3 regions of the Carboxydocella sp. ULO1 genome follow, and region 1 is predicted to be linked to each of the others. Evidence: riboswitches for the same ligand, from Rfam matches in the RefSeq annotation. Region 1 holds a riboswitch; each other region holds the start of a gene.
What was found. Region 1 has a riboswitch for cyclic di-GMP ahead of flgB (flagellar basal body rod protein FlgB). Riboswitches for the same ligand answer to the same signal wherever they lie in the genome.
Positions count from the first base shown of each region.

Region 2: it holds a riboswitch for cyclic di-GMP, as region 1 does, so the genes downstream of both, ULO1_RS06080 (hypothetical protein) here and flgB (flagellar basal body rod protein FlgB) in region 1, are expected to answer to the same signal.
Region 3: it holds a riboswitch for cyclic di-GMP, as region 1 does, so the genes downstream of both, ULO1_RS01345 (hypothetical protein) here and flgB (flagellar basal body rod protein FlgB) in region 1, are expected to answer to the same signal.

Region 1 is NZ_BDLQ01000021.1:103,497-111,313, forward strand. Features, by position in the region: gene fliJ (flagellar export protein FliJ) at 1-118, opposite strand, end outside; gene fliI (flagellar protein export ATPase FliI) at 115-1,446, opposite strand; gene ULO1_RS04625 (FliH/SctL family protein) at 1,403-2,215, opposite strand; gene fliG (flagellar motor switch protein FliG) at 2,208-3,212, opposite strand; gene fliF (flagellar basal-body MS-ring/collar protein FliF) at 3,224-4,762, opposite strand; gene fliE (flagellar hook-basal body complex protein FliE) at 4,791-5,093, opposite strand; gene flgC (flagellar basal body rod protein FlgC) at 5,116-5,568, opposite strand; gene flgB (flagellar basal body rod protein FlgB) at 5,572-5,997, opposite strand; cyclic di-GMP riboswitch class I at 6,050-6,135, opposite strand; gene codY (GTP-sensing pleiotropic transcriptional regulator CodY) at 6,356-7,138, opposite strand; gene hslU (ATP-dependent protease ATPase subunit HslU) at 7,175-7,817, opposite strand, start outside.
Region 2 is NZ_BDLQ01000031.1:12,305-20,121, reverse strand. Features, by position in the region: gene groES (co-chaperone GroES) at 1-88, opposite strand, end outside; gene ULO1_RS06090 (class I SAM-dependent methyltransferase) at 307-909, shown strand; gene ULO1_RS06085 (DUF362 domain-containing protein) at 1,060-2,178, opposite strand; cyclic di-GMP riboswitch class I at 2,346-2,430, shown strand; gene ULO1_RS06080 (hypothetical protein) at 2,492-3,241, shown strand; gene ULO1_RS06075 (sigma-54-dependent Fis family transcriptional regulator) at 3,429-4,835, shown strand; gene ULO1_RS06070 (glycyl-radical enzyme activating protein) at 4,943-5,824, shown strand; gene hypD (trans-4-hydroxy-L-proline dehydratase) at 5,830-7,817, shown strand, end outside.
Region 3 is NZ_BDLQ01000007.1:106,640-114,456, forward strand. Features, by position in the region: gene ULO1_RS01325 (ABC transporter ATP-binding protein) at 1-173, shown strand, start outside; gene ULO1_RS01330 (ABC transporter substrate-binding protein) at 216-1,829, shown strand; gene ULO1_RS01335 (ABC transporter permease) at 1,898-2,902, shown strand; gene nikC (nickel transporter permease) at 2,914-3,771, shown strand; gene ULO1_RS01345 (hypothetical protein) at 3,833-4,504, opposite strand; cyclic di-GMP riboswitch class I at 4,573-4,660, opposite strand; gene ULO1_RS01350 (peroxiredoxin) at 4,791-5,261, shown strand; gene ULO1_RS01355 (inorganic phosphate transporter) at 5,250-6,242, opposite strand; gene ULO1_RS01360 (DUF47 domain-containing protein) at 6,235-6,861, opposite strand; gene ULO1_RS01365 (hypothetical protein) at 7,112-7,315, shown strand; gene ULO1_RS14890 (rhodanese-like domain-containing protein) at 7,330-7,752, shown strand.

The DNA.
Region 1 (7,817 bases):
GCGTTTCCTGTTCTTTTCTCAACTGCCGCTCTGCCACCCTGGTTTTGTTTAACTGCTGTTCTTCCAGTTTCACAGCCAGATCTAACAGGGCTTGTAAACGAAACTTAAACTTCCTCATGGCCTACTTCCTCGCTCTGTCAGTTGCAGCAAGCGCTGCCAGGTCTCAGTAAAATCCCAGTTTTCCTCGGTATCCTGTTGCAAAAATCCTTTAATCTCCTCTAGATTGGCGATGACATAATCCAGTACCGGGTTGGTTCCATTTACATAGGCACCAATTTCAATTAAATCTCTGGCCTCCTGATAAGTGGCCAGAAAACTGCGGAATCTGGCCGCCGCCAGTCTTTGTTCTTTGCCGACTATTTCTGTCATTACCCGGCTGACACTATTGAGTACATCAATGGCAGGATAATGATTCTGCGCTGCCAGCTGCCGCGATAAAACTATATGGCCATCTAGAATACCTCTTACCGCATCAGCAATAGGCTCATTATGGTCATCCCCATCAACGAGAACGGTGTAAAGACCGGTAATAGAACCCTTTTCACCGGTACCTGCTCTTTCCAGCAATTTAGGTAAGAGAGCAAAAACCGATGGTGTGTATCCTCTGGTTGCCGGCGGTTCCCCTACTGCCAATCCGATTTCCCGTTGTGCCATGGCAAAGCGGGTAATAGAGTCCATCATCAGCATTACATCATAACCCTGATCTCGAAAATATTCGGCTATAGCAGTAGCCACCATGGGAGCCTTCAGGCGAACCATAGCCGGTTGGTCAGAAGTGGCCACCACCACCACCGACCGTTTTAACCCTTCCTCCCCCAGGTCCCGTTCAATGAACTCCCTTACTTCCCGTCCCCGTTCTCCTACCAGAGCGATAACATTAATATCAGCCTTGGTGTTGCGGGCGATCATGCCCAGCAAGGTGGATTTACCCACCCCGCTACCAGCAAAGATACCGATCCGCTGCCCCTTTCCCAGAGTCAAAAGACCATCTATGGCTTTCACTCCAACAGCGATGGGTTCAGAAATGCGCCTCCTGGTCAAGGGGTTGGGGGGTGTATTATGAACAGGATAAACCATACTGCCTTTTATTTCCCCTTTGCCATCGATAGGCTGGCCCAAACCGTCCAGGATGCGGCCCTGCAACTCTGGTCCAACGGGAATTTCCAGATTGCGCCCCAGAGCCAGCACCTCGCATCCCGGTCCTATCCCGCTGGTATCAGCCAGGGGCATCAGTAATACTTTCTTTTCCTTAAACCCCACCGCTTCGGCAAGAATCCTCGGACCGCCATTTCTACTGCTAATAGCACATATCTCCCCCAGTTGCACCCCGGGCCCATTGGCTTCAATAGTAAGGCCAATTATCTGAGTAACCCTACCCTTAACCCGGATCAATTCGGTGTTTTCAATTGACTCCAGATAGCGCCATTTCTTCGCTGTCCAGCTCATCTTCCATCACACCTTTTAAGCTTTCAGCCAGCAGCTGCATTTGCTCTTCCAGAATCGCTTCCACTCGGCCATACTGAGTTTCCAGAATCACACTACCAGGCGACAAACTGGAATCCGGTTGAATCCTTAGCTTGCGAAGGGTAGGATGATTGGCGATTATCTCATCCAGCCAGCCACTGACTTGCTCTACAGCCTGAGGGGCCACATACAAAATTCCTTGCTCACTGTCCAGCACTTTTTCCACTACTGCTTCAACCTGCCCGCGGAGATAGTCTGGATTAATTTCCGGCAGCGCTTTCAAAATGCGGGCAGAAATGGCTAGTACTAGTTCTACCATCAATTCCTCAGCTTCCTTGAGAGCCCGCCTTTTGTTTTCCGTAGCCGCCCTAATAATAGCTGTTAAAGCAGAAATTTTTTCTTCCCATTGCGCTAATGCCTGTTTTTGTCCTTCCTGCAGTCCCTGTTGAAAAGCCTGGGTGCGCAGGTTTTCCCCTTCTTGACGGGCATTGGCCAGAATGGCTTCCGCTTCATCATGGGCTTCAGCGATTATTACCTGAGCCTGTTCTTTAGCCTGGTTGATTAAATCCGCCACCATTTCTTCTGTTTCTTTTAAGATGCTTTCCCGGACCTTTTCCAGTTCTTCCGCATCTGGTTTAAATATTTCAGGTCCAGTTTCTTCCCCGGTTTCATTCAGCTGCAAAATTCTGAGCCGATGAACCGGCAAAGGAGCCAGATTAGCCACATGAGCAGATTTGATGACTTTAGACAATGATCTCATCTCCTCCCCCACGTGCTATGATGATTTCGCCAGCTTCTTCTAGCTTGCGGATAATGTTAACAATTCGCTGCTGCGCATCCTCGACATCCCGCAGACGGACCGGGCCCATAAACTCGATGTCCTCTTTGAGCATCTCCGCTGCCCGCTTGGACATATTGCGACGAATTTTGTTACCAACTTCTTCGCTGGCACCTTTCAGGGCAAGAGCCAGATCCTTGCTGTCAACCTCCCGCAGAACTTGCTGGATTGCCCGGTCATCCAGTAACACAATATCCTCGAAGACAAACATGCGCATTTTGATTTCTTCTGCCAGTTCTGGATTCTGAATTTCCAGGCTTTCCATAATCACCTTTTCGGTAGAACGATCCACGCGGTTCAATATATCTACAATGCTCTGTAATCCGCCGGCAGTAGTGTAGTCCTGGGCAAAAACAGATGACATCTTGCGCTCCAGAACCTTTTCAATTTCCTTGATAACCTCCGGTGACGTACGATCCATTAACGCTATCCGTCTCGCCACATCCACCTGAATTTCCGGCGGCATAGCCGACAGGAGCTGAGCTGACTGATCCGGATTTAAATAAGCCATCACCAGCGCAATAGTTTGAGGATGCTCACCCTGAATGAAGTTCAATAACTGGGATGGATCAGATTTGCGAATAAAGTCAAATGGTCTAACCTGAAGGTTTAAGGTCAGTTTTTGGATAATGTCAATGGCTTTTTGAGTGCCCAGGGCTCGCTCCAGGATTTCCCGGGCATAGTCGATACCACCCTGGTTAATATACTCTTTGGCTATACAAAGCTGATGAAATTCACGCAACACCTGTTCCGTATATTCCCGGCTGACCTTACGCAAATTGGCAATTTCAAAGGTCAGTTTCTCCACTTCATCTTCCTTCATTTTTTTCAGCACCTGAGCTGAGAGCTCAGGACCAAGGGCTATTAGCAATATTGCTGCTTTCTGCTTTCCTGTTAGACCTTTGGCCAACTACATCACCTCTATTCCTCGGCCAACCAGGTGCGTAACAACCCGGCCACATTTTCCGGTTCTTTTTTGGCCAGTTGCTCAATTTCTTCCTGAATTTTTTCCAGTTCAGATTTTTCTTGGGTCTTTTCAATGCTGACGCCGGCCAGAAGCTGTTCCACCGAAACCGGCTCAGGCTGTATTCCGCCTTTAGGAGTTAACACCTTCTTAAGCATGAAAGCAAGCCAGATTAGAACTATCGCAATCCCCGCCCAGATTGCTATCTGTTTGTAAAGTTCCATTTTTTCAGCTTTTGTCAGCTCAGCTGCCAGAGCCTGTTGATCGGATGTATCAAAAGGAATGGCGGTAACTTTAATCATATCACCACGAGCAGTATCAACACCCAGAGCACTGGCAACAACTTCCTGCACTGCTCCTACTTGATCCTCTTTTACCCTTTGCCCATCCACCATCACAGCTACTGACAGGCGCTTAATTGAGCCAGGCGCTACGACACGATGTTCTTGAGTACGGTCAATCTCATAGTTGCGGATTTTATTGCTCTTATTGCTTTCACTGCTGTTATTCTGCTGAGTTATTTGCTGATAACCGGGTATATTTGTGGTCGTTCCGGGAACTCCCTGCGGAATAGTGCTGCTGCCCTTCTGGTTTTCTTCCTGAATCTGCTCCGACCGCGTTACTTTATCTCCCCAGTCCTCTTTGTTGATTTCAACCCGGTCAAAGTCCAGTTCAGCAGTCACTCTAACCACTGCCTTACCCTGTCCAAAAACCCGGTCCAGCATAGACTGGGCTGATTTTTCCATATCCTTTTCCAGCTGCTGTTTTAATTCCAGCTGGGATGCTGTTAGCTTCGAACTATTTTTCTCTTCACTGCCCAGATTAATATCATCACTTAAACTCTGCATATTGGAATCAACAATTGTTACATTTTCCGGCTTTAAACCTTTAACACTATTGGCTACCAGACGGATCAGGCCCACTACCTGCTCTTCTTTTAATTTCTGGTAGGGTTTCAGTTTCAGCATTACTGCCGCTCTAGCTTCCTGTTCATTCTCCAGGGCAAACAAACTGTTCTGCGGCAACACAATATGAACCCGCGCCTGCTCAACCTCATTCATTCGCATGATAGTGCGGGTCAGTTCTCCTTCCAATGCCCGCTGGTATTTGGCCTGACGATCGGTATCTGTCTCCCCGAATTTAGGCTGGTCGAATAATTCAAAACCCACCACGCCACCAGTAGGTACACCATCACTGGCCAGTTTTAAGCGAATAGAAGCTTGCTGGTCAGCGGGTACCAGGATGGTCTTGCCATCCGCTGAAACCTGATATGGCACTTTCATCTCATCCAGTTTGGCTGTGATGGCACCAGCGTCGGCTGCTTCCAGGTTAGTAAAAAGGGGCTGATAATCAGGCTGCCGGTAAAAATACAAAATCGCCCCAATGGCTACAACAACAGTCACTGCCGCCGCCAGGGCCAGTATTTTCTGGGTTTGGTTGGCCTGTTGCCAGAATTGCATCAGTTTTTCCCTGACTTTGGCATATAACTCTTTCATATCCACCTTCCTCACTAACCTTTAACTTTTATACCTGCATGCGCATGATTTCCTGATACGCCTCAATTACCTTATTGCGTATTTGTACCGTTAATTGCAAAGCCAGATTAGCTTTTTCCCCGATAATCATTACGGTGTGCAAATCAGGGGCCTGACCGGTCAAGAGTTGCATCCTGGCGGCATCGCTCTGTTTTTGCAACTCATCCACTTTGGCCAAATTGGCAGCCAGTATTTCACTAAAACTGGGACCCTCACTGTTAGTAACAGTTTTTGTTTTATCCAACCCCAGGGGTTGAGCCAATCCGCTGCTTTGGATTGCTTCGATTTTCATTCTTTCACCCCTTTTCCGCTAATTAACGGCCAATATCCAGAGCCTTGACCGCCATGGACTTAGCAGCATTCAAGGCGGTAACATTGGCTTCATAAGCTCTCGTAGCTGAAATCATGTCTACCATTTCCGTCACTACATTCACATTCGGCATTGTCACATACCCCTGGTTATCGGCATCCGGATGCTGGGGGTTGTAAACTCTGGGTAAAGGACTCTGGTCTTCTGCAACCTGAACTACCCTAACTCCCTTTCCCGCAGGAACAGGTTTTTGCTGCCCCAGAGCATTCTGTAAAGCCTGGGCAAAGGTAAGCTCATCGGCCCGCTCTGCAAAAACTACCATTTGCCGCCGATAAGGGCCTCCGTTCTGCGTTCTGGTAGTATTAACATTAGCCAGATTGTTGGAAATAACATCTAGCCGCAACCTCTGGGCCGTCAATCCTGAAGCACTGATTTCCAGACTGTCAAACCAGCTCATTAATTAGCGCCTCCCTTCGGAGATCACATATTTCAGCTTGGCAATTTCCGCTCCAATTTGTCTGGATAAAGCTTCATAATAAATGGTGTTTTTCGCCAGTTCAGCCATTTCCAAATCAATATCTACATTGTTACCATCATTTCGGAGAGAAGTATCCTCCTGCCGGACAAGCTGAGGTTGAACAGCCACAATTGGGACAGAACCAATGGGCAAATGTTTAGCATCCGTTCTGACACCTGCAAGGGTAGTCTTTTCTCCCTGTCCTAACGCTGCAGCCAGAACCTCTTCAAAAACCACATCACTGCGTTTAAAACCAGGTGTGCTCACATTAGCAATGTTATTGCTTAAAACCTGATGCCGCAGGCTGGCTGCATCCAGACCCCGTTCTAAAAAATTGATTGTCGAAAGATTGAGAATGCGCTCGATCATCTCGCTATCCCTCCAAAAAATAAACCCGGCAGAGGCCAGGGCAAGAGAACCCTTTGGTAACCCGGCTGCCATACTCATCTGAGCTACAGGCCCGTGGCTTTGCGTCTTGGCCTTTCGACCAAGTTGCCCTGAGCAAAGGACAGGACTTTAGTCCCATATTATTGCTTTTTGTTTAACCATTTTCGTTTTTCTTCTTTTTTTGTCATCTTATGTCGCATTATATATTCGCCGCAGCTGGCGAAATTCCTTTCTCTTATCAATAAAATATCAAGCTTTACCTTAAAAAATATAGTATTTGTTGCTGGAAAGACAAGAAAAAAAACCACCAGTAAGGTGGTTTTTCATCGTTTTCTAAAAATTAGTGTTTTAGCTTTTTTAGTTCTTCCAGCAGCCGATCATTTAATACCCGGATATAAGTGCCTTTCATTCCCAGGGATTTGGACTCAATCACACCTGCGCTTTCAAATTTTCGCAGAGCGTTTACAATTACCGAACGCGTAATACCTACCCGGTCAGCAATTTTGCTGGCCACCAGCAATCCTTCTTCCCCGCCCAGTTCCTCAAAAATATGCTCAACTGCCTCCAGTTCCGAGAAGGACAGGGTAGCCAGAGCGATTTGAACAGCCGCTTTTTTCCTTGCTTCTTCTTCTACTCGCTCGGCTTTAGATCTGAGGATTTCCATTCCAATAACAGTCGCACCATATTCGGCCAGGATTAAATCGGCATTACTGAATTCAGTATTAAATTTAGCCAGGACCAGAGTGCCCAGGCGGTCACCGCCACCCAGTATGGGAACTACCGTTGTACGCTTCCCACTGAATATACAGGTATGCCCGCCTTCAAAAACACAGGTGTTGGCCCGCTGGTGAAAATCAGTACAAGTATCAGAAACTTTAAGCAGAGCCTCATTGTATGCCTCAGGAAACCGCTCTGCCTGTTCCACGATCTGAACCATGGTGTCACATTCGAATTTTTTCATAAACGCATGGCCCAGTACTTTTCCTCTTCTTCCCACAATGTAAACATTGGCATCTACACAATCACACAAAACTTTGGCCATTTCTTCAAAATCTACAGGGTTGCCCGCTGCTTTCTGTAAAAGTCGGTTGATCTTCCTCGTCTTCTCTAAAAGTATTTCCATTTCTTCCATTCCTGCTGTCCCTCCAAAGAATAGTGTTTATAAAATATATCGGCTCAAATCCCGATTTTGCACCACATCAGCCAGCTTTTTTCTGACATATTCGGCATCAATAGTAATATGTTTTTCCTCAGTTTCCGGAGCAGCAAAGGCAATATCTTCCAGAACTTTTTCCAAAATAGTGTGTAATCTTCGTGCCCCGATATTCTCTGTTTCTTCATTTACAGTATAAGCTATTTTCGCTATTTCAGCAAGGGCATTTTCAGAGAATTTAACTTCTATGCCTTCTGTAGCCAGCAAAGCTGTATATTGCTTGATTAATGAGTTCTGCGGCTCAATTAAAATTTGTAAAAAATCCTGTTCACTCAATGGTTCTAATTCAACCCGGATTGGAAATCTTCCTTGCAGTTCTGGAATCAAATCCGATGGTTTCGCAACATGAAAGGCACCAGCAGCAATGAAGAGCATGTGATCTGTTTTGATGGCCCCATATTTGGTCATGACGGTTGAACCTTCCACAATCGGCAATATATCCCGCTGAACCCCACCCCGCGACACATCTGGCCCACCAGTCTGTTCCCTGGCTGCAATCTTGTCAATTTCGTCCAGAAAAATTATTCCTGTTTCTTCTGCTCGCTCAATCGCTGCTGCAATCACTTCATCCATATCAATGAGTTTCTGT
Region 2 (7,817 bases), on a different contig from region 1:
CTGTATCGGGTAACACAATCCCACTGGCAGTTACTTCTTCCGATGCCAAGGGCTTAATGACAATTCTGTCTCCAAGCGGCTTAATCATCACTGAGAAACCTCCTCTTTATGTACTATTAGCACTCAATTAAATAGAGTGCTAACACATTCCTTATAATACCTGATTTTAGGCAAAAATGCAAGTTCTTTGCCCTGCATAAAATACAGACACATATTTTATTTTTTCGTGAAATTTCCTGTTGATTATCTAGCATAAAACTGGTAAATTGTATAAGGATATGTCTAATTACAGGAGGCAACCAGCCCATGGCCTTTGATTTTCATACTCTGCTTGCCAGTGAAAAAGCGCAAAATACTCCACCCAGCCAGACTGCCCGCTGGGTTCTTCCCCTTTTCCATGCTACCAAAGGCCCAGTTCTGGACCTGGGCTGTGGCAATGGGCGGGATAGCTTGTATTTTTTTGAACAAGGCCTGCAAGTGGTAGCTGTAGACATTGATGCTGAAGCTATCGGTAGGCTGGCTTTAAAAGCAGAGTTCGAGTGCCTGGTGGCTGATGCCCTTAATCTGCCCTTTCGGGAATTCTCCTTTGATGCCATTTACAGCTTTGGGCTCCTTCATGTTTTTACAGAAAGCATCGAGGAAAACCGGCAGCAGGTATTAGATGAGGCCTGGAGAGTGCTTAAACCCGGTGGAATTGCCGTTTTTACCGCCCTCTGGACCGATATCCCCGGCTGTGGCCTGCCCGAGCTTTGCTGCCTTACCGAAGCAGAAGTAGAACAACTGGTAGCGCGCAGCCCTTTTGAGTTAATGTCCAAACAAATTGTTAATGACCACTCCCTCACCGGCTGGGAAGGCATCTACTGGCGCCTGGTGCTGCGTAAACAAAAGCGTGTGCAGATCATAAAATAAACCCCGTGAGCCCTGGTACTCACGGGGTTGTTTGTTCTTTAATAGCCGCTTTAGCCAGGCCATAAATACCGCTAGCTGTAGCTGACCCAATAATCCCTTCTGCTCTGATTAAGCTTCTTGTCTTAGTATATGCCTGCCACTGGCATCTGGTTACTTTTTCCGACCGAACAGTTTGAGCAATAATCCCTGTTCCAGAATAACAGCATCAAAGGGACAGAGTTCCTGGCAACAATAGCAACGAATACATTGCTCATAGTCTACCATCGCTTTCCCATTTTCGATCTTTATGGCTTGCGGTGGACAATGCTGAGCACAACGGCTGCAACCGGTACACTTTTCATTCATAACCGGCCGATAGGTGAACTGATTCTGGAAAAAGCGGACCAGAAAAGGCGGGACCCGCCCATCCAGAGACTCCAGGTTATAGGGGGGCTGAAAATTCCAGCGTAACTCCCGGCCACTGCCTACCACTTCAATCCTCTTCAACCCCGGTACCAGCCCCCGGGCCAGAGCCAGCCGTGATACCGGCAATTCCTCACTGTTGAAACCCATCATCTGACCCATGACCAGGTCAACAGCAAAGCCATTAGTGCCGCCCAAAATCACTCCCGCTTGAATAGGCGAACCATTACGGGGGCCATTGCCTTCCATCCCAACAATTCCGTCTACCAGGAAAAAAACCGGCTTAACCAGCAGGGCCAGGTCAACCAGCATAGCAGCAAAATCGTCCCGTCGCTTCAGGCGCAGGTGAAACTGAGCTTTGCCTGGACCCACTATGCAGCCAAACAAATTCTTGACGGCCCCGGTGATGCCCATAAAGGAATGGGTCTTCATTTTGGCCAGAGAGATAACTTTATCCACCTGTTGCAGTTCACCGGTCAAATGGAACTTGCGGATTACTTTTCCCTCAGGAAAGGAATACTCCGCTGATTCGGCAAATGCCAGCAATTCCGCTCCTTCTTCCCGGCATACCCCGGCTATGCCGTTTTTTTCCGCCGCCTTCATGCCACTGCCAATTCCAGGACTATCTCCGACTAAAGGTATGCCACCGGCCCTCTTTACCTGACGAATTACCGCTCTTACTACTTCCGGATGGGTGGTTACTGCTCGCTCCGGTGGCAATCCCTCCAGCATATTGGGTTTGATGAGCACCCTCTCCTCCGGCTTAATCAAAGTTTCCATGCCACCAAACTGGTTTAGAACCTCCTGGACTCCCGCTTCCACTTCGATATAATCATAGGTTTTTGCCACTGCTGCCGCTACTTTCAATGATTTTTACCTCCTGCTTTATGAGATTTCTTTTAGTGTAGCACAATTGTTCAGTTTTAAACAAGGGGCATAACATTTCTCCAATATGGCACTCTCTCGCCTGAGGAAAAATTTTTTTAATTCCCAGAAACCCCCCTAAAATACTTTTTGAAAACGTATAATATGATAACCGAAAAGAGTAAAACCGTCGAAAGGCGGCGACACAAAGCTATAGGGGCTAAAGCTGCACAGCCATGCCAGCCAGCTGCCGGGCGAGCCTCCTTAATTTAACTGCTTGCTCGGGATAAGATTTTAAATTAAGGAGGGGTTCTTTATGAACAAACGTAAAGTCTTTTTTACCATGGCTCCAATCGCTCTCGCTACTTTAGTCCTTCTTGGTAGCGGCCCAAACCCGGCCAATGCCAAAGTAAGCAAAGACAAAAACCATAATGGTATACCTGACAGCTGGGAATTGCGCTATCATCTCAGCATTTATCGAAATTTGGCCAACACTGACCCGGACCGGGACGGCCTTACTGTTAAACAGGAATTTTACCTGGGCTTGAATCCGGTAAAAGCCGATACCGACCAGGATGGCATCAAGGATGGTAATGAAGACCTGGACCATGACAAACTGACGAACCTTCAGGAATACCTTGTTCACACCAACCCTCTAAACCCTGACAGTGACAGAGATGGTATTAAAGATAGAAACGAAGACCTGGACCGAGACAACCTTAACAACTATCAGGAATTTGTGATCCATACCAGCCCGCTGAAAGCTGATTCAGACGGGGATGGTATGAAAGACGGTGACGAGGATTTTGATAAGGACAGACTCTCTAATTCCCAGGAGTTTAGCATAGGCTCCAACCCCATCGATAGTGACTCTGATGATGATGGTATTATGGACTTTGATGAAGATGATGATGGGGACAAAATCAGCAATGGTAGAGAATTTGTATTAAAAGAAGATCCTAAAAATCCTGACACTGACCATGATGGTGTTCTCGATGGTGATGAAGACAATGACCATGATGGTATAAATGATGGAGAACAGAATGACGGAGAACATGATGACTGAAGAGAGGCCACATGGCCTCTCTTCTTTTTACACAGGGGTTATAGCTTTAAACAACGGGATATTATAGCAGCAGTGGAGATAGTATAATCTCATCCCCTTAATTGGTAGTTTAACCTAACAAAAAAGGACTTTCCCCCGGCTATGGAGAATTTGTTCACCCATACAGCCAGCAAAGGGGGATATAGGGGTGGATTACAAACATCTATTGGATATAATCCTGGCTAATCTGGATGAAGGAATCATTGTTACTGATACTAAAGCCAATATCATTTTTTATAACGAACCTGCCACCAATATCGGTGGAATAGACCCGGCAGCAGCTATTGGGAAAAATATTTTGGACGTCTTTCCAGGCCTCACCGAGGAAACCAGTACCTTTTACTATGTCCTGCGCCAGCGTCAGCCTTTGCTCAACCATGTCCAGCATTATACCAATTACCAGGGCAAGCAGGTAGCCACTGTCACTTCTACCATCCCTATGTTTGAAAACGGCCAACTGGTGGGAGCGGTAGAAATCTTTAAAGATCTGACCCAGGTAGTCCAGCTATCGGAAAAAATTCTAGCCCTGCAAAAAGAACTGGCAAGTCACAAAAAAACTGACCCTGCTCGGGGTAATGGTACCCGCTACACTTTTGCCGATATTATTACCAGGAACCCGATTCTGCAGGATATCCTCCACCGGGCCCGCAAGGTGGCCTGCAGTCCCTCGCCAATTCTCATATACGGTGAAACCGGGACTGGCAAGGAATTGTTGGTGCAGGCTATCCATAACGCCTGTCCAGAACGGCAGCGCCATGCCTTTATTGCTCAGAATTGCGCTGCTCTGCCACCCTCACTGCTGGAATCCCTGCTCTTTGGCACTTGTGCCGGCAGTTTTACCGGGGCCAAAGACCGTCCCGGTCTCTTTGAACTGGCCGATGGCGGTACCCTCTTTCTGGATGAGATCAACTCTCTAGATCGAGAGCTACAGGCCAAGCTCCTGCGGGTACTCCAGGATGGCGTAGTCCGGCGTCTCGGTGACACCAGGACCCGTACCGTTAATGTGCGCGTAATTGCCGCCAGCAATGAACATCCCCTCAAGTTATTAGAGGAAAAACGGCTGCGCCAGGACCTCTATTACCGCTTGAATGTGATTTTCTTTCATTTACCTCCTCTGCGGGAACGGCAAGAAGATATTCCTTTACTTGCCCAGCATTTTCTGCAAAAATACCGGCAAAAATTAAGAAAAAAGATCACGGGCCTAGCATCAGAAGTCCTGGAGCTGTTCTGGCAGCATAACTGGCCCGGAAATGTACGGGAACTGGAGCATGTTATTGAAAGCGCAATCAACCTGGCCGATGGTCCCCTGCTTACTCTGGCCGATTTACCCCGGGAACATCCCGGCTTGTTCGGACCCAAAAACCAGCCTCATTGGACTCAACCGCCCTTACCCTTGAAACAAGCCCTGCAAGACCTGGAAATCCGTTTGCTGCAATCAGCTTTGCAGCAGACAGATTACCAGCTAACCAGAGCCGCCCAATTACTGGGCCTTCCTAAACAAACCCTGCACAATAAACTGAAAAAATACGGCCTGCGTCCCAAAGACGAGACGTAATCCCATAGTTGGGACAGCCCCTGTACCATTTTTGGTACGGGGGCTTGTTTTTAGCCCGGTCTGCAGTCGGCATCTTTTTTGCTTATATATCCATTTGAGGTGATAAGATGAAATCCGGCCTGATTTTCAATATCCAGAAATTTTCCCTGCAGGATGGCCCCGGCATCCGGACTACCGTCTTTTTCCTCGGCTGTCCCCTGCGTTGCCAGTGGTGTCATAATCCTGAAAGCCAGAGTTTTCACCCCCGGCTGTTGCTTGCTACCCGGCGCTGTATTGGTTGTGGGCGTTGCCAATTCGCCTGCCCTCACCAGGCTACCAGGGAACGCTCTCTTTGCCAGCACTGTGGTCATTGTGCTACTGCTTGCCCGACCCTGGCCCGGAAGATGGTAGGACGCCGGGTTACTGTATCCGAAGTCATGGACACCATTAACCAGGACCGGGTTTTCTATGAGGAATCCGGGGGAGGAGTGACCTTTTCCGGCGGCGAACCCCTGGCCCAACCTGACTTTCTTCTGGCCCTGTTGCAAACCTGTCGTAAACAGGCCCTCCACACTGCTGTAGATACCAGTGGCTACGCACCTCTGGCCAGTCTGGAAGCAATCGCCCCTTACACCGACCTCTTTCTGTATGATCTCAAGCTGCTGGCTGAGGAGAAACATCGATATTTTACGGGAGTGTCCAACCAGCTTATTCTAAGCAATCTCAAATGGCTGGTACAACAGAAAAAAAACTTTTTCCTGCGCCTTCCCATCATTCCCGGTATCACTGATACTGATGAACAAATCACTTTATTACAGAGTCATTTGCAGGAACTGGGGCAGGTGAAACAGATAAATCTGTTACCCTACCACGCTCTGGCGCAGGACAAATACCGCCGTCTGGGCCAACCCTATCCACTGGAAGGCACTCCCGAACCTTCCCCTGAACAAATGCAGGCGATAGCAGAAGCCTTAAAACCCTACTGTGAGCAGATACAGATTGGAGGTTGAGTACAGTGAATGAACGGGTTGCCAAACTCCGCCAGCAAAGCCTGGAAGCCATCCCTACCCTTTCTACTGAACGGGCCGAAATCGTAACCGAGGTTTACCAGCAATACTCCGGCAAGGTTTCCATCCCGGTCCTGCGGGCTCTGGTTTTTCAGGCCCTGATGGAGCGCAAAACCATCTACATTGGCGAAGATGAACTAATTGTAGGCGAACGAGGCCCGGCCCCCAAAGCCACCCCCACCTACCCCGAGCTCTGCTGTCATACTCTGGAGGATTTCACCATCATTGACAGCCGGGAAAAAATCTTCTTCCGGGTCAGTGACAAAGAAAAACGTATTCAAGCGGAAAAAATCATCCCCTACTGGCAGGGCCGCTCCATGCGGGACCGCATTTTTGCCCGGATGAGCCAGGAATGGCTTGATTGCTATGAAGCCGGGATATTTACGGAATTCATGGAGCAACGGGCTCCCGGCCATACCGCCGGGGATGACAAAGTCTTCCGCAAAGGCTTTCTTGATTTTCTGCGGGAGATTGAACAGCAATTACAACAGGTTGATTACCTCCATGACCCCGAAGCCTATCGGAAACAGGAGGAACTTAGGGCAATGGCCATTTGCGCCCGCGCTATTATCCGCTACGCCGAACGCCATGCAGAAAAAGCCCTGCAGCTGGCAACCAGTGAACCCAACCCCCGGCGCCGCCAGGAGCTGGAACAAATCGCTGCCATCTGCCGCAAAGTCCCGGCTCAAGCTCCCTCCACCTTCTGGGAAGCCCTGCAGGCTTACTGGTTTGTCCATCTCGGTGTCATCACCGAACTCAATATCTGGGATGCCTTTAATCCCGGACGACTGGATCAGCATCTCTATCCTTTTTATCAAAAAGAAATAGCAGCAGGCACCCTGACTCCGGAACGAGCCAAGGAACTGCTGCAATGCTTCTGGGTCAAATTCAATAACCAGCCTGCTCCTCCTAAAGTAGGTATTACCCTGCAGGAAAGTGCCACCTACACCGATTTTGCCAATATCAATTGCGGCGGCTTGACTGCTGAGGGCGAAGATGGAGTCAATGAGGTTACTTACCTTATCCTGGATGTCATCGATGAAATGCGCCTGCTGCAGCCCAGCTCCAATATCCAGCTCAGCCAGAAAAACCCCGATGACTTCCTGAAACGGGCCTGTCAGATCATCGCCAAAGGCTGGGGCCAGCCCTCGGTCTTTAATGCCGATGCCGTCGTCGCTGAGCTGGTACGCCAGGGCAAATCTCTGGTAGATGCCCGCTGCGGTGGTACCAGCGGCTGTGTGGAAGCCGGAGCTTTCGGTAAAGAAGCCTACTGGCTTACGGGCTACTTTAACCTGGTTAAGATACTGGAAATCACCCTCAACAACGGCCTCGATCCTCGCACTGGCAAGCAGCTGGGGCCGAAAACCGGCGACCCCACTACCTTTACCAGCTATGAAGAACTGTTCCAGGCTTATAAACAACAGCTCCATCATTTCCTGGAGATAAAATTACGAGGAAATCAGATCATCGAAAAACTCTATGGTGAATACATGCCCGCTCCCTTTCTGTCCATTATAATAGATGATTGCATCGCCAATGCCAGAGACTATAATGCCGGGGGAGCCCGTTATAACACCAACTATATCCAGGGAGTAGGCATAGCTACCCTTACCGACAGCCTGGCAGCTATTAAAAAACATGTTTTTCTCGATGGTACCATTACGATGGAACAATTGCTCACCGCCCTCCGCCATAATTTCCGGGGGCAGGAGGATTTGCGCCAGCTCTTGCTGAACAAAACTCACAAATACGGCAATGATGATGATTTTGCCGATTCCATCATGCAGGAAGTATTTGAAGCCTACTACCAGGCAATTGAAGGACGCAAATCGGTCCGGGGGGCAACCTACCACATCAATCTCCTGCCCACTACCTGTCATGTCTACTTCGGGGCAGTCACCGGCGCTACCCCCGATGGACGGCGGGCAGGCGAACC
Region 3 (7,817 bases), on a different contig from region 1:
AACGCATTATCCTGCAAGGGGACGTGCCCAGTCCGGTCAACCCGCCAGCGGGGTGCAATTTCCATACCCGTTGCCCGCTGGCCAGAAAGAGCTGCCGGCAGGAGGTACCACGTTTGCAGGAAGTGGGACAGGGACATCAGGTTGCCTGTCCGGTAGTAGTGGGCAGTCATTGAGGTCAGGCAAATATCAATATGAGGAGGTTGAGAGTTGTGAAAATGCGGAAACTGTGGTCCCTGGCCCTGGCTGGTGTGCTGGCTTTAAGTACTCTGCTCAGCGGCTGCGGTGGCGGCAAAAGCGCCGACAACGGCGGCAAACCGGCAGGGGAAGAGAAGAAAGAAAAAACCTTCATCTTCGCCAAGTCCGGTGACCCCGTCGGTCTGGACCCCATCAATGTTACCGATGGTGAATCCATCTATGTTACCCAGCAAATTTTTGACACTCTGGTAGAATACAAGCAGGATAGCACTGAGATCCAACCGGCACTGGCCGAGTCCTGGGAAGCTTCCAAGGATGGGCTGGAATGGACTTTCAAACTGCGTCAGGGAGTTAAGTTCCATGATGGTACGCCCTTCAATGCCGAAGCTGTCAAATTCAATTTCGATCGCTGGCGCGACAAGAACAATCCCTATCACCAGGGAGATTTCGAATACTATGCCGCTATGTTTGGCGGTTTCCCCGGCATCATCAAGGAAGTTAAAGCTGTAGATGAGTATACCGTCAAGTTCATTCTGGAAAAACCCAATGCTCCTTTCCTGGCCAACCTGGCTATGGCTGCTTTCGGTATTTCCAGCCCGGATGCCATCAAGAAATACGGTCAGGACTACTTCAAAAACCCGGTGGGCACCGGTCCCTTTAAGTTCGTGGAATGGAAAAAGGATGACAAAGTAGTCCTGGTTAAGAATGAAGAATACTGGGGCGAAAAAGCTAAAGTTGACAAGGTTATCTTTCGCACCATCCCTGATAACAGTGCCCGGCTGATGGAACTGAAAGCTGGCACTATTGATGCTATGATCGGGGTGAACCCCGATGATGTAGAAGGAATCAAGAATGATCCCAATCTGCAGTTATTGCTGCGTCCTTCTATGAACGTAGGCTATCTGGCCATGAACACCGAGAAAAAGCCTTTTGATAACGTAAAAGTACGCCAGGCTATTAACCATGCCATCAACAAGCAGGCTTTGATCGATGCCTTCTATGCTGGTCTGGCCAAGCCGGCCAAGAACCCCTTGCCGCCTTCTCTCTGGGGTTACAATGATGAAGTGAAGGACTATGAGTATGATCCGGCTAAGGCCAAAGCTCTGCTGGCTGAAGCAGGTTTCCCCAATGGCTTCAAGACCAGGCTCTGGGCCATGCCGGTCGCCCGGCCCTATATGCCGCAGCCCAAGCAAATTGCTGAAGCCATTCAGAAGGATCTGGCGGCTGTGGGCATTCAGGCTGAAATCGTAACCTTTGACTGGGGTACTTATCTCCAGAAAGGGGAAAACGGGGAACACGAACTCTATCTCCTGGGCTGGACCGGGGATAATGGTGACCCCGACAACTTCCTCTATGTTCTGCTGGACAAGGACAACACTACCAAAGGTTCTGCTTCAAATGTTGCTTTCTACAAGAATGACAAGGTTCATGACCTGCTGATTAAAGCCCAGCAGGAATCCGACCAGAACAAGCGGGCTGAGCTGTACAAGCAGGCTCAGGTGCTGATTAAAGCGGATGCTCCCTGGGTACCGCTGGTTCATTCCACCCCGCCGGTTGCGGCCAGGAAAAATATCAAGGGCTGGGTACCTCATCCCACTGGTAGTGAATGCTTTAACACCATTGACAAAGAGTAAGCTGGTAAAGACAGAGGAGAGGCCGGTTGCGGCCGGCCTCTTGCTCTCTCTTTCAGGGAGGAAAATTCATGGCACAATATATTGTTCGTCGCTTGCTCCAGATTATTCCCGTCTTTTTTGGTGTAACCCTGCTGGCTTTTTCCTTAATCCATTTTATTCCCGGGGACCCGGCCCAGATCATGCTGGGCGAACGGGCTACACCCGAGGCGCTAAAAGAACTGCGAGAACAATTGGGTTTAAATGACCCTTTATATATTCAATACGGCCGTTTTTTAAGCCACATTCTGACTGGAGATCTGGGCCGTTCCATAGTTACCAATGAACAGGTAAGCAAGGAACTGGCTACTTTTTTCCCGGCCACCCTGGAACTGACTCTGGCGGCCATGCTGGTGGCGGTGATCGTCGGTCTGACTGCGGGTATAATTGCGGCAGTGAAACAATACTCTTTTTTTGATAATATCTCCATGGTAGGAGCTTTGTTCGGGGTTTCTATGCCCATCTTCTGGTTAGGTCTGATGCTGATCTACCTCTTTGCCCAGACTTTAGGCTGGTTCCCTCCTTCCGGACGCCTGAGCACTGAATATACTGTTCCAGTGATTACCGGCTTAATTACTGTGGACGCCTTGCTCAGCGGGGATATGGCTGCTTTTAGGGATGCCCTCTGGCACCTGGCCTTGCCGGCGCTGGCTCTGGGCACTATCCCCATGGCTATCATTGCCCGCATGACCCGCTCCAGCATGCTGGAAGTGTTGCGGCAGGATTATATTCGCACCGCCCGGGCCAAAGGGCTGGCGGAGTGGCTGATTGTGCTCAAGCACGCCCTGCGCAATGCCTTCCTGCCCGTTTTAACGGTAATCGGCTTGCAGTTTGGTTCCTTGCTGGGTGGAGCTGTAATGACGGAAACCATCTTCTCCTGGCCGGGAATTGGCCGCTATATCTATGCTGCCATAATGGCCAGGGATTTTCCGGTGGTGCAGAGCAGTATTGTTTTTATAGCCATGCTGTTTGTGTTAATCAATCTTCTGGTCGACCTGCTTTATACCTATATTGATCCCCGCATTCGTTACAGTTAAGGAGGAGCGCCATGAGCCAGAACAAAGGAGGACTATGGGCTGACGCCTGGCGTCGGCTAAAGCGGAATAAAGTTGCCCTGCTGGGTGCGCTGATTGTGGCTATCTTGCTGTTTACTGCTCTGGCTGCCCCGCTCATCGCTCCTTATGACCCCGTTCATGATGGGAGCTTGAAGGAGCGCTTGCAACCACCCAGCGCCAAGCACTGGCTGGGAACGGACAAGCTGGGCCGGGATATTTTTAGCAGGATTGTTTATGGTGCCCGCATCTCTGTTGAAGTGGGGGTTATTTCTGTAGGCATCGCTTTGATAGTAGGCACCCTGATGGGGGCGTTGGGCGGCTATTATGGCGGCTGGCTGGATTCCATCCTGATGCGTATTGTTGATATAATGCTGGCATTTCCCAGTGTCCTGCTGGCAATCGCTATCATGGCAGTGCTGGGGCCCAGTCTGGAAAATGCCATGGTGGCCATCGGACTGGTGAATGTGCCAACCTTTGCCCGGGTGGTACGGTCTACTGTTCTGGCGGTGAAAGCCACTGAATATATCGAGGCGGCCAAAGCTATCGGGGCCAGGGATGCTCGCATTATTTTCCGCCATATTTTGCCCAACTGCATTGCGCCCATTATTGTAACAGCTACCCTGGGCATCGGTACAGCTATTCTCGATGCCGCCGGCCTCAGCTTTCTGGGCCTGGGGGCTCAGCCACCTACACCGGAATGGGGGGCGATGCTGGCCGATACCCGGGATCTCTTGCTTAAAGCGCCCTGGGTGGCCATATTCCCCGGGATTGCCATTATGCTGAATGTACTGGGCTTTAATCTGCTGGGAGACGGTTTGCGGGACGCCCTGGATCCCAGGTTGAAACAGTAAAACGCATTGCCCGGTGGAGGTTAAATAACAAAGCCGCAGGCTTTGCCTGCGGCTTGGATTTTTACTGGGTAATGGAGGCATTAACAGTTGTAGTAGCCTGAGCAGTTTGATTCAAAGCTGAGGTAGCGGCAGCCAGTTCAGCTTCCAACTTTTTGATTTTAGCTTGTAATTCAGCGATTTTACGTTTGGCTTTTTCCGCTTTGGCTTTGGCTTTCAGTTCCTGTTTCAGTTTCTTTTCCTGGGCTTTTAATTGAGCCAGTTCCCGCTTGTCTTTTTTCTGTTCTTTCTTAATTTCATTTTCCCGTTTGACAATTTCCTTTTTCAGCATCCTGGCCAGCTCATTGATCCGGTGAATGCGTTTCACATAGGTCTTACTGTCTTTAGTTTTCTTGAAATCAGCCACTGCATCTTTTTTCAGACTATTGATAGCCTGGGCCAGAACCCGGATATCTTTTTTGCTGGTGATCAGCTTGTTCAGCTCAGCCTTGAGTGCTGTATCGGTCGGATTGTCCAGCAGCTTAACCAGCACCGCTTTTACCTGCAGAACCTGCTGCTCAAAAGGATTGACCTGGGTAGTAGTAGTGGTATTGCCATAGGTGTCGGAAGTAACAGTGGTCTGGGTTGTAGCATCAGTGGTAGTGGTGGTTTCCCCTTCAGCAAAAACAGCGGAAACAGGACCAAGAGCCAGGATTGCGGCAACAAAAGTGGCCAGGAATTTGTGTTTGATAGTCATAAGACATACCTCCTTTTAATGCTCAAAATTTTACCTCCTGCCAGAGCAGGAGGTAAATCGCCTCGCACTCGGGCAGCTGGCTGGCCTGGCAACGGAGTTGCGGTAGCCCCTTTAGCTTTGCGTCACCACCTTTCGATGGTTTTGCCTTTTTCCTTTTCGCTATATTATACGAACAGGCAATCATTTTTGGGGGGACCTAAGAAGTTTTTCTAAAAAATTTTTTTCGACAACAAAACAGGAAATCCTGCTCCAATGGGGAAAATAAGTAGCAGAGGAGGTTGAGAATATGGTAGAGATCGGCTTCAAGGCCCCTGATTTTACCCTGCCCGCTACCGGGGGACAGGAAATCACTTTATCCCAATTAGCTGGCAAAAAGGTTGTTCTTTATTTTTATCCTAAAGATAATACTCCTGGTTGAACCAATGAAGCGGTCGATTTTAATGACCGGATGGAGCAGTTTGCTGCCATCAATACCGTTATTCTCGGAGTAAGCCGGGATTCCATAGCCAGTCATGAGAAATTTGCGGCCAAACTGGGTCTGAAATTTCCTCTGCTCAGTGATAGTAACGGGGAAGTATGTCAGTTGTATGAGGTATTAAAAGAAAAGAATATGTATGGCAAGAAAAGCATGGGGATTGAAAGATCCACTTTCCTGATCGATGCCGATGGTGTTATCCGACAGATCTGGCGCAAAGTCAAGGTAGCCGGCCATGCCGAAGCTGTCCTGGCTGCAGCCAGGGAGCTATCAGAGCAATAATTCCAGGGCTAGATAGACCCCGGCTCCGATCAGGCTGGTAGCTGGCAAAGTGAGAAACCAGGCGGTAATAATCTGTCGGGCCACCCCCCATTTTACCCCGCGAAAGTTTTTGGCTGTGCCCACTCCCATGAGTGCGGAAGCGACTACATGAGTAGTGCTGACGGGTAGGCCAAAGCGGGAAGCCAGCAATATTACCAGGGAAGAGCTAATATCCGAGGCAAAACCATTTATGGGTTCAATTTTAAAAATCCGCCCGCCCATGGTGCGGATTATTTTTTTCCCCCCTGTAGCGGTACCCAGGGCCAGGGCACTGGCGCAGGCAACTACTACCCAGAAGGGAACATGAAAAGTATCAATCATACCGGCGCTGACGAGAGCCATAGTGATCAGGCCCATGGACTTCTGGGCATCATTGGAGCCATGGGAATAGGCAGTCAGCGCTGCTGAAAGGATCTGTAAGCGACGAAAAACATTATTGGTCTGATGGGGATGAGAAAAGCGGAAGAGCCAGAAAAAACCCACCATTACCAGATAGCCCACCACCAGACCCAGAATAGGGGATAAGATCAGGGACAGGATGATTTTACTCAGGCCTGTCCACTTGATGAGCGCAAAACCGTGCTGGGCAGCGGCAGCTCCTACCAGGCCGCCGATGAGGGCATGGGAAGAACTGCTGGGAATGCCATAGTACCAGGTAAACAGGTTCCAGAAAATAGCAGCTGAGAGGGCGCCGATTAAAACCGTCTGGGTTATGGCTGCTGGGTCCACAATTCCTTTTCCGATGGTAGCTGCCACAGCGGTATGGGTTACCGCTCCTAGAAAATCAAAAGCGGCAGCCAGGAGAATTGCCTGCCGGGGGCTGAGGGCCCGGGTGGCAATGGAAGTGGCAACAGCATTGGCGGTATCATGGAAGCCATTTAAGTAGTCAAACAACAAAGCAAGGATAACAACGATAATGACCAAAGCGGTGAGACTAAGCATATTTTAGCACTACTCCCTCTAATAAATCTGCCATATCATCACAGAAGTCCAGCATTTCTTCCATATATTCATACAGGTCTTTCCACTTGATGATTTCCAACGGACTGCAATCCAGGGCAAAAAGCTGGGCCAGGCCGGTGCGGTAGATATTATCTCCCTGGCTTTCCAGCTCATTGATAGTCTGACAGAGCTTCTGGATTGCTTCCGGCCGGGAAGTCAGTTCCGGCAAGAGCTTTATGGCTTTGGCTAGAGCCAGACTGGCTTCAAAGGCAACCCCGGCCAGCTCCTGACCGGTCCGGGTAGTCTGTTCCACTTTATAGAGTCCCAGTTTTACGCAGGTGCCGTGCAGGTAATCGACCACGTGCTCTAACCCCTGGGTGAGCCGGAAAAGCTCATCCCGGTCGATGGGAGTAATAAAAGTACGATTGATTTCTTTCTTTAATTCTTTGGCAATCTGATCGCTTTTTTCTTCAACTTGATCCAGCTGCCGCATTAGCTGCTCAGAGTGTTGCTGTTCTTGCATGATGGCGCGAAAATGACGGGCAGCTTCTTCCAGGCACTGGGCCAGCTCACCTAACAAGCGGTAGAAAATATCATTTTTTGGTTTTATACTAAACATCTCGGGGCCTCCTTTAACTGTACTAATAAAGATTGTAACTGTCCCCATCTGCTGCGTCAACAAGACTCGACAAAATAACAGTTGCTTACCCGGGGGCAGTATGCTATACTAATTGGTAGCGAATGCAAGAGAAAGTAGGTGCAAAAACATGCGGGAGAAACTGGCCAGTCTTGGAGCAGTTATCACCGGCTTTCTGGCCTGTATCGCCTGACTGGGTCCGGCAGTTTTTGCCGCCCTCGGTCTGGGGGGATTGGGCTTTGCCGCTGTTGGTTCGGTATCGAAATATAGCAATATATTTTACGGTATTACCATAGTTCTGCTGGGTTTTGCCCACTGGATGGGAACCAAAAATCACAAAAAAAGCAATCAGGTTATACTCTGGACATCTACTGTTCTGGTGCTGGCGATGTTTATCTACACCAAACGGGGCTGGTTCCTGGGATGGTTTAACTAAAGGGGGAGAAGGAAGTGAAAAAATGGTTGTTAATCACTCTGCTGAGTGGTCTTCTGATCGTTACCGGCTGTGCTAAACAGGAAACTACCCAATCCGGGGGAGAAACAGCAACCCAGCAGCAGGCCCAGGCTACTTATCAGGACATCAGTGGTGAAGAATTGCAGGCCATGCTGGCTAAAGGCGAAAAGGTAACGGTTATCGATGTGCGGGAACCCTTTGAGTATGAAGCCGGGCATATTAAAGAGGCTCGCCTCATTCCCATGGGGGAAATCCCTGGTAAACTGGGGGAACTGGATAAAAACCAGACTATCGTAGTGGTTTGCGCTTCTGGCAGCCGCAGTGCCCAGGTGGCCCAGTATCTGGTGGAACAGGGCTTCACCCGGGTCAAAAACCTGGCAGGAGGCATGATGGCCTGGCCGGGAGAAGTGGTGAAATAACAGGATTAGGTAATTTCTTAAAACCTCTGCTTGTGTTACAATGATACACAGGTGGAGGTTTTTGC